DNA from 3 places in the Streptosporangium sp. NBC_01469 genome. Region 3 is predicted to be linked to each of the others. Evidence: riboswitches for the same ligand, from Rfam matches in the RefSeq annotation. Region 3 holds a riboswitch; each other region holds the start of a gene.
What was found. A riboswitch is a leader RNA that binds a small molecule or an ion and turns the genes downstream of it on or off. The one in region 3 is predicted to bind cobalamin.
Positions count from the first base shown of each region.

Region 1 (3,268 bases), 3.0 Mb from region 3:
TCGTTGCAATGGTTTTAAAATCTAATGCAACAATCCGATTTTGTTCGTTGCAATGAGTCGAGGATGAACGCTATCGTGGAGACACCACGGACCACGAAGGAGACCGCGATGCCGGGAGGCAGACTCACCCAGCAGGAACGCCAGCAGATCGCGCTGGGGCTGGCCGACGGGCTCGCCTACGCGGAGATCGCCAGAGGCCTCGACCGTCCGACCTCGACGATCACGCGTGAGGTGATGCGCAACGGCGGCGCCACCGCCTACCGCGCCGACCTCGCCCACCGCGCCACCGAACACCGCGCCCACCGCCGCAGAAAGGTCGCGCCCCGGGACCCCAACACACCCCCGCAGGCCCACGGACGCGATGCCGAAGCCGTACGCGAGTACGAGGAGACGTTCACCACCGTCTTCATGCAGTCGGGCCTGCCCAAGATGACGGCCCGGGTGCTGGCCAACCTCTACACCACCGACGCCGGCAGTCTCACCGCCTCCGAACTCGCTGTACGCCTCCAGATCACCCCGGCGTCCGTCTCCAAAGCGGTCGCGTTCCTCGAAAGCCAGGGCCTCATCCGCCGGGAACGCGAGGAACGCCGCCGCGAACGCTACGTCGTCGACGACGACGTCATGTACCAATCCACGATGGCCAGCGCCCGATCTACCGCCCACCTCGGCGAGGTCGCCCGGCAGGGCGTCGGCATCCTCGGCCCCGGCACCCCGGCCGCCGCCCGCCTGGAGAACATCGCCCGCTTCGTCGACTTCGTCTCCGAGAGCATCGCCCGCGCCGCGGACCAGGCCCGCGAGATCCTCCACACGAAACCCGAAACGACCTCGGACAGCGTTACCTGAGCCACCTTCGGATCGCGGGCAGGCAGCCTCGGCGACCACCGCCGGGACATCGGCCGACTTCGGGACACCCCCAACCGCCGGGGACACGGTCGGGAGGAGGACACCGGCTCGGCACCATCTGGCTCCCGACGTCCCGGTCAGGCCGGATAGAGTTCGTGATCATTTGTGAAGATCGCGGAAGAAGGGCGGGCCGCCGTGCGGCCCCTGCCGGAGTGGCTGGCCGGGCCCCCGCTGGCGGACGACGGTACGCCGCGCTACGCGGTGCTCGGCAACGGCATGCCCGAGACCGTGGATCTGCTGACCGGACGGGTCGCCCATGAGTATCTGCCCTATCTCGGCAGGCGCGTGGCACAGGTCCAGGCGGTCGCCGCCACCCGGCAGCCGGGTGAGTACGTCGTCAGCGTGCGACTGACGAGCGGCCAGGACGATTGGTCGCCGAGGGGATTCGTCTCGCGTCTGCACCGCCTCACGGTGCACACCGACCCGGGCGTGCGCCGGCGCGGCGCCAGGCCGCGTCGCCCACCGGGAGCGGGTTCCCCCGGGCGAGGCCGGGCGGTGCGCCCGGCCTCGCCCGGGGGCGTGGTCACCAGCGGTCGTGGTGGACGACGTCGCGCAGGGGGCGCCGGTGACGCCAGCCGTGCCGTTCGAGGTCGGGTGTGGTTTCCAGGTGGGTCACCGGCCCGAGGCACAACCAGGCGACAGGGCGAACTCCGGCCGGGATGGCGAGGAGGTCGCCGAGGAAGGGCTCGCGGTAGAACGACACCCAGCCGACGCCGAGGTTCTCGGCGGTGGCGGCCAGCCAGAGGTTCTGGATGGCCAGGCACACCGAGTACAGGCCCGCGTCGGCGATGGCGTGGCGGCCGAGGACGGCGGGGCCGCCCCGGTCCTGGTCGTAGGTGACCACGACCGAGAGTGTCGACTCCAGCACGCCGTCGATCTTGATTTGGGCGAATCGCCGCGCGGCGGAGGCGTCGAGGGTCGCGGCGAAGACCTCCCGCTCGTGATGGACGTGTTCGTGGAAGGCCGCCCGGAGGGCGGCGTCGCGTACCACGACGAAGTCCCAGGGCTGGGAGAGACCGACGCTGGGTGCGGCGTGGGCCGCCGACAGGACGCGGTGCAGGACCTCGTCGGGGATGGGCGCGCCGGTGAACTGCGCGCGCACGTCACGGCGGCGGTGGATGACGTCGTAAAGCCGGTTGTCCATGGGCAGGCTCCCGCTGTGTACATGCCCCGTGCCGGGGCTGTGGGCGCGAGGCCGGTCTTCGGACTTCCGGATCGACGCCTGACCACCCGCCTTCCCAGTCCTGCCGGACCAGTGGCCGCGCGTACGCGCGTGGGTGGGGACTTCCCGGTCACCGCGGCGGGCCCGTGCCGGAATCACACCGGCTTCCCGATTCTCCCCGCCGGAGCGGAGCACCTCACAACAGTTCGCCGCTCGACACGGTAGCCGATTCCCGCCGGAATCGGGTCACCGGGCCGTTCAGGTGCCGGTGTCCAGGCCGGTGTGGGCGGCGAGGAAGGCGAGCATGTCGGCGGCCAGGCCGACGGCGCGGCCCGCCGAGCGGGAGCCGTGGCCGACGTCGCCCTCGTGGCGCAGCAGGATCGGCCGTGAGCCCGACGTCGCCGCCTGCAGCGCCGCGCACATCTTGCGCGCGTGCATGGGGTCGACGCGGGAGTCACCGCCGAACGTGGTCAGCAGCGTCGCCGGGTAGTCGACGCCGTCGGTGACCCGGTGGTAGGGGGAGTAGCCCAGCAGCCAGCCCAGCTGCTCGGGGTCGTCGGCCGAACCGTACTCGGAACGCCACGCCGGGCCGAGCCCCGACCGCTCGTACCTGACCATGTCGAGCAGCGGCGCCGAGCAGACGGCGGCGGCGAACAGGTCGGGGCGCTGCGTCAGCGCGGCGCCCACCAGCAGCCCGCCGTTCGACTCGCCGCACGCGCCCAGCCGTGCGGGGGTGGTCCAGCCGTCCGAGACGAGCTTCTCGGCCGCCGCCGCGAAGTCGTCGAAGACGTTCTGCTTGCGGTCCAGCATGCCGTCGCGGTGCCAGTCCGCGCCCTCCTCGCCGCCGCCGCGCAGCTGGGCGAGGGCGAAGACCCCGCCCGCCTCGACCCAGGGCAGGATGTAGCTGGAGTACGACGGCGTGAGCGAGAGCCCGAACCCGCCGTAGCCGTACAGGATCGCCGGCCTGGGGCCCGAACTGGGGCGGGCCAGCACGACCATCCGCACCGGTGTGCCGTCCGCGGAGGCGCAGACCACCTGGCGGGCCTCGAGTTCGGGCACCTTCACGGCGCCGGGCGCGGCGCTCCACAGCGACGTCCGCCCGGTGCGCGTGTCGTAGTGGTGCACCCCCGCGGGCGTGACGCTGTCGGTGTAGGTGAACCACACCTCGTGGCCGCCCTCGGGGCGGGTGGTCATCCCTCCCGC
Region 1 covers NZ_CP109465.1:8,736,731-8,739,998, reverse strand. The annotation lists gene OG587_RS38005 (helix-turn-helix domain-containing protein) at 109-843, shown strand; gene bluB (5,6-dimethylbenzimidazole synthase) at 1,427-2,047, opposite strand; cobalamin riboswitch at 2,080-2,279, opposite strand; gene OG587_RS37995 (prolyl oligopeptidase family serine peptidase) at 2,324-3,268, opposite strand, start outside.
Region 1: it holds a riboswitch for cobalamin, as region 3 does, so the genes downstream of both, bluB (5,6-dimethylbenzimidazole synthase) here and OG587_RS24960 (CbtB domain-containing protein) in region 3, are expected to answer to the same signal.

Region 2 (3,268 bases), 740 kb from region 3:
TCCTCCCTCACCCCCGGCTCCGGCCTCGGTTCCGGTGACGCCCGCGCTCCCGATGACCCCGACAGGGCCGAGCGTCACGACCCGAGGTCTCACCGGTTCGAAGGGCGCCGTGCCGGTGATCCCCAGGGCGGTTCGCACGCGGGCGGCGATCAGGGAGGGGCCGTCGGGGAGTTCGGCGATCCGCCAGACGGTGACATCCCGGGTGGCCAGCTCGTCGAGGAACGCCTCGGCGGCGGCGAGCAGGGCGGTCACGGCTCCGTTCAGCGGGACGCGCAGACCGGTGTCGGTTCCGGCGAGGATCAGCGCGGCCTCGTCCGGCCCCGTCGGCAGGATCCCGGCGTCCGCCCCCAGGCCGGCCACGTCCCCCCGGCCGTCGTCGAGGGCGAACATGAACCGCCCCGGCAGGGCGGCGAGGGCGGGCCGGGCGCACAGCCGCCGGTCCAGCTCGCCGATGAGCGGGGTGACGTCGACGATCGGGCCGCCGTCCGGACGGCCCGGATGACCCCGAGGCTCCGCGCCGCCCGGACCGTACGCGCCGGTCGGCCAGGCACGCCCCGCGAGCCCGGTCAGCGGGGAGGCGAGGATGTTGCGGATCCGCTCGTGCGTCGCCGAGGGCAGCAGGCCCGCCCCCGCCATCCGCGCGGCGAACCCGCTTCCCGTACCGCCGTCCGGACTCTCCGGGCCGAGGCCGCGCACCTGGACGTTCGCGCGGGAGGTCAGCTCGATGACGCCGCCGCCGTACGCGGAGGCGGCGTCGGCGAGCTCGCGCAGCTGGAAGGGGGTGAGGCGGCCTCCGGGCACGCGGACGCGGGCCAGGCCGCCGTCCGCGGCGGCATGGACCTGAAGCGCCCCGGGACACGCGTCGAGTCGCGATCGTCCGGAAAAGTCGGCAATGGACACTCAGAGGATGTTAACGCCAGTTTCTTGCAACGAACCGGACTGCCGTAGTGTCATCGGTGGCGACGGCAAAGGGAGGAAGCCGGTGTGATTCCGGCGCGGTCCCGCCACTGTAACCGGGGAGCGAACCCCACCCGGGCCACTGTCCGACGATGGACGGGAAGGCCGGGGTGAGCACCGATCCGGGAGCCAGGAGACTCCAGCCGTCGCGGCCGACGACGACCCGGGGCGAGGACCCCGAGGGAGGAAGCTCCGTGCGCTTTTCGCCGTTCCCCCGCCATACCGTGGCATCGCCGTTCCCCCGCCACATCGCGACATCGCCGTTTCCCCGCCACGCCGTGGCACCCCTGGGCCGTACCGCCCTGCCTCTCCTGGAGTGTGGCGCGTGATCCTCCTGCTCTCGACCTCCGACACCGACCTGCTGAGCGCTCGCGCGAGCGGCGCCGACTACCGGCTCGGCAACCCCGCCAGGCTCGCCGCCGCCGACCTCCCGCCGCTGCTGGAGGACACCGACCTGGTGGTGGTCCGCCTGCTCGGCGGGCGCCGCGCCTGGGAGGAGGGCCTGGACGCCCTGCTCGCCGGACCCCGGCCCGTCGTCGTCCTCGGCGGCGAGCAGGCGCCGGACGCCGAGCTGATGGAGCTGTCCACCGTGCCCGGCGGGGTCTGCGCCGAGGCGCACGCCTACCTCGCCCACGGCGGCCCGGCCAACCTGACCGAGCTGCACCACTTCCTGTCCGACACGCTGCTGCTCACCGGCCACGGGTTCGCCGCGCCCGAGCCCACCCCCACGTGGGGGACGCTGGAGCGCGAGGCGCGCGACCAGGACGGCCCCGTCGTCGGGGTGCTCTACTACCGGGCCCACCACGTGGCGGGGAACACCGCCTTCGTCGAGGCGCTCTGCTCGGCGATCGAGGACGCGGGCGCGCGGGCGCTGCCGGTGTACTGCGCCTCCCTGCGCACCGCCGAGCCCGGCCTGGTGGAGGTCCTGCGCACGGTGGACGCCCTGGTGGTGACCGTACTCGCCGCGGGCGGCACCCGCCCGGCGACCGCGTCGGCGGGCGGGGACGACGAGGCATGGGACGTCGGCGCGCTCGCCGAGCTGGACGTGCCGATCCTGCAGGGCCTGTGCCTGACGAGCAGCCGGGCCTCGTGGGAGGAGAACGACGACGGCCTGTCCCCGCTGGACGCCGCCACCCAGGTCGCGATCCCCGAGTTCGACGGGCGGATCATCACGGTGCCGTTCTCCTTCAAGGAGATCGACGAGGACGGGCTCACCGTCTACGTGGCCGACCCCGAGCGGGCCTCGCGCGTGGCGGGCATCGCGGTGCGCCACGCCGCGCTGCGGCACATCCCGCCCGCCGAGCGGCGGCTGGTGCTGATGCTGTCGGCCTACCCCACCAAGCACGCCCGCATCGGCAACGCCGTCGGCCTGGACACCCCGGCCAGCCTGGTACGGCTGCTGGCCGCGCTCCGCGAGCGCGGTTACGACATCGGCGCCGAGGACGAGCTGCCCGGGGTGACCGGGCAGGACGGCGACGCGCTCATCCACGCGCTGATCGCCGCGGGCGGGCAGGACCAGGACTGGCTCACCGAGGAGCGGCTCGCCGGGAACCCGGTGCGCATCGCGGCGAGCCGGTACGGCGAGTGGTACGCCACCCTCCCGGCGGACCTGCGCGCCCGGATGGAGGAGCACTGGGGCCCGGCGCCCGGCGAGCTGTTCGTGGACAGGTCGCGCGACCCGGAGGGCGAGATCGTGCTGGCCGCGCTGCGCTCCGGCAACGTGGTGGTCATGGTGCAGCCGCCGCGCGGCTTCGGCGAGAACCCCATCGCGATCTACCACGACCCCGACCTGCCGCCCAGCCACCACTACCTGGCCGCCTACCGCTGGCTGGCCGACGGCTTCGGCGCGCACGCCATGGTCCACGTGGGCAAGCACGGCAACCTGGAATGGCTGCCCGGCAAGTCCGCGGGCCTGTCGGCCTCCTGCGGTCCGGACGCCGCGCTCGGCGACCTGCCGCTCATCTACCCGTTCCTCGTCAACGACCCGGGCGAGGGCACCCAGGCCAAGCGCCGGGCCCACGCCACCCTGGTCGACCACCTGGTCCCGCCGATGGCCCGTGCCGACAGCTACGGGGACATGGCGAGGCTGGAGCAGCTCCTCGACGAGCACGCCTCCATCGCGGCGATGGACCCGGCCAAGCTGCCCGCGATCCGCGCCCAGATCTGGACGCTCATCCAGGCCGCCAGGCTCGACCACGACCTCGGCGTCGCAGACCGTCCCCACGACGCCGAGTTCGACGACTTCCTGCTGCACATCGACGGCTGGCTGTGCGAGGTCAAGGACGTCCAGATCCGCGACGGCCTGCACGTG
Region 2 covers NZ_CP109465.1:6,431,926-6,435,193, forward strand. The annotation lists gene OG587_RS28215 (precorrin-3B synthase) at 1-900, opposite strand, end outside; cobalamin riboswitch at 947-1,119, shown strand; gene cobN (cobaltochelatase subunit CobN) at 1,283-3,268, shown strand, end outside.
Region 2: it holds a riboswitch for cobalamin, as region 3 does, so the genes downstream of both, cobN (cobaltochelatase subunit CobN) here and OG587_RS24960 (CbtB domain-containing protein) in region 3, are expected to answer to the same signal.

Region 3 (3,268 bases):
AGCGGCAGCCGGTCACCACCTCGACGGGCGGCAGGAGCGCGGCCAGCGCCCGCACGATCGTGGACTTGGCGGTGCCCTTCTCCCCCCTGACCAGCACTCCCCCGACACGGGGGGAGACCGCGTTGAGGATCAGCGCGAGTTTCAGGTCCTCCAGCCCCACGATCGCGGTGAAGGGATAGCGGGAGTCACGCACCTTCGGGATCTCCTTCGTCAAGTCGTCGGGCCGTCACGTCGGTGGAACCGTCAGGGGGAGTAGCTGAGCCGCCAGCGCCCGCCGCGCCCGGTGAGCGTCACCCGGGCCAGTGGCGCGACGTCGACGCGCCAGAAGGCCTGGGCGGGGGCGCCGAGGGCGTGGACGACCGCGGCGCGGATGATCGCCGGGTGGGTGACCGCGACGGCCCTGCCGGGGGCGCGGACGGCGAGCCAGCCGGACACCCTGGCGAGGAGTGCGGTGACCGGTTCCCCGCCGTGGGGCGCCGCGCCGGGGTCGCCGAGCCAGGACGCGAGCGCCTCGGGTTCCGCGGCCTCGACCTCACCGAGCGTCATGCCGCTCCAGCGGCCGTAGTCACAGTCGGCCAGCAGCGGGTCGTGCTCGGCCCGCAGGCCGAGCGCCGCCGCCGTCTGGACGCAGCGCAGCTCGGCCGGGCAGGCCGCGGGCCCCGGGGCGAGGTCCCGTGCCATCCCCTCGGCCCGGCGCAGGCCGCGTTCGTCGAGCGGTTCGTCGCCCGGGAACGCGGCCCGCGCCGTCGCCGAGGTGGAGGCGTGGCAGACCAGGAGCAGGCGGGTGACCCCCGAGGGGGTCGTCACACCGGGCCGCGCCTGCGAGCGGCGAAGGCGAACAGCGCGCCGACGCCGGCCCAGAAGACCACCTGGGTCCCGATGGAGGCGACCCTGAAGTCCCACAGGAGGTCGGCGGGGAAGCCCCGGGGCACCTCCGAGATCTCCGGCAGGAGGATCCAGGCCGCGACGACGGGAACCAGCACGGCGGCGCCCGCCGACAGCCAGCGCACCCACGGTTCGCTCCGCGAGGCGTAGCGGTGGGTGGCGACCCCGGCGGCGACGGCGAGGATCCCGATGACCACGGCGACCAGGTAGAGCACGGTGCGCTGGTTGATGGTCTCCGGATCACCGACAGCCGGTGGATTGGCGGGATATTTCACGAAAGGGATGAGGACGACTGCGGTGAACGCGGCGGCGGCGAGGGTGACCGCGAGCACCGGTTCCGAGCGGGGTCCCGCCCGCCCGCGTACGGCCGCGTAGACGAGGGAGAACAGGCCCCCGACCGCCAGGCCGTACAGGCCGAGGGCGAGGAAGAGCCCGAAGCGCTGCCCGTCCCTGCTGACCAGGGCCTCCTCCTCGTCGTGGGAGTGGGCCGCGGTCCCGGTGTCGTCGTGCGACTCGGCCGGGGCGGCGGCCGCGGCGGCCGCCTCCTCCAGCGCGATGGCCTGGTCGATGCGCGGTTCGCCGACGGTGTAGGCGAAGACGGCCGCGAGCAGCCCTGCGAGCAGTCCGACGACGAGGCCCCGGACGATGAGTTTGGTGATCACCTGTGGCTCAGTGACACGGCACGCCGAGCAGGTGACGCCCGTCGTGCATGAGTTCGTGCAGGTAGTTTCCCGCCTGGGAGATCGCTCCCTGGTCGAAGGTGACCAGGTAGGCGAGGAGCAGCAGCACCGGTACGGCGAGCAGCCAGCGGGTGAGCGAGGGCCATGGGATGGGCTGGGCGTGCGGTGCCGAGATCTGGCTCACGGCCACCTCCTCCGGGATTTACGCGTCCCTTTTCGTAGGTCGGTGGCGGCCGAGTGTGACCTGGCTCCCGGCCCATGCGGGCCGGTTACAGTGGCGCGACCGCACCGGAATCTCACCGGATTTCCCTCGCACCGCCACAAAACACCCGGAACGTACCCCGGTTCTCCGTCCCCCGTCAATCCGGCTGTCCGCTTTGACGGGATCCGGCTTTCAAAGGATCCGGGTACACCGAGGGGGGAGGCGGCCCGGCCGGGCCGCCTCCCCCCTCTCAGAAGGTCACTGCTCGCCGGTCAGCGCCGTCACCAGCTCCGCGGCGGTACGGCAGCGGTCGAACAGCTCGCCCACGTGGGCCTTGGTACCGCGCAGCGGCTCAAGGGTGGGGACGCGCTGCAGCGACTCGCGGCCGGGGATGTCGAAGATGACCGAGTCCCAGGAGGCCGCGGCCACCGACTCGCTGTACTGGCTCAGGCAGCGGCCGCGGAAGTAGGCCCGGGTGTCGTTGGGCGGCACCTCGATGGCCCGCTGAACCTCTTCCTCGGTGACCAGGCGCTGCATGCGGCCCCGGGCCACCAGCCGGTTGTAGAGCCCCCGGTCGGGACGGATGTCGGAGTACTGGAGATCGACGAGCTGCAGGCGCGGGTGCGACCAGGGAAGGCCGTCACGGGTGCGGTAGCCCTCCAGGAGCTCCAGCTTGGCCACCCAGTCGAGCTCCCCGGACAGCTGCATCGGGTCCTCCGCCAGGCGGGTGAGGACCGACTCCCAGCGTTCCAGGATGTCCTTGGTGGGCTCGTCCAGGCCGTTGACGCTGCGCTCCTCGGCGTACTTGCGCGCGAGCTCCAGGTATTCCATCTGGAGCTGCACGGCCGTCAGCCTGCGGCCGTCGCGCATGGAGATCTCGTACTTGAGCGTGGGGTCGTGCGAGACCGCGCGCAGGGCCTGGACGGGGTTGTCCACGGCGAGGTCTCGGGTGAAGTAACCGTCCTCGATCATGGCCAGGACGAGCGCGGTGGATCCCAGCTTCAGGTAGGTCGAGATCTCCGACATGTTGGCGTCGCCGATGATGACGTGCAGGCGGCGGTATTTCTCCGGGTCGGCGTGGGGCTCGTCCCGGGTGTTGATGATCGGCCGCTTGAGCGTCGTCTCCAGGCCCACCTCGACCTCGAAGAAGTCGGCCCGCTGGCTGATCTGGAAGCCCTCGCCCCGGGAGTCCTGGCCGATGCCGACCTTGCCCGCGCCGGTGACGACCTGCCGGGAGACGAAGAACGGCGTCAGGTGCCTGACGATGTCGGCGAACGAGGTGGCCCGGCGCATGAGGTAGTTCTCGTGGCAGCCGTAGGAGGCACCCTTGTTGTCGGTGTTGTTCTTGTAGAGCTGGATCGGGGCGTTGGCCGGCATCGCCGAGGCGCGGACCGCCGCGTCGTGCATCACCCGCTCGCCCGCCTTGTCCCAGATCACCGCCGCCCGAGGATTGGTGCACTCGGGTGTGGAGTATTCGGGATGGGCGTGGTCCACGTACAGC
Region 3 covers NZ_CP109465.1:5,692,826-5,696,093, reverse strand. The annotation lists gene OG587_RS24975 (VWA domain-containing protein) at 1-193, opposite strand, end outside; gene OG587_RS24970 (histidine phosphatase family protein) at 244-807, opposite strand; gene OG587_RS24965 (CbtA family protein) at 804-1,547, opposite strand; gene OG587_RS24960 (CbtB domain-containing protein) at 1,555-1,749, opposite strand; cobalamin riboswitch at 1,780-1,900, opposite strand; gene dop (depupylase/deamidase Dop) at 2,026-3,268, opposite strand, start outside.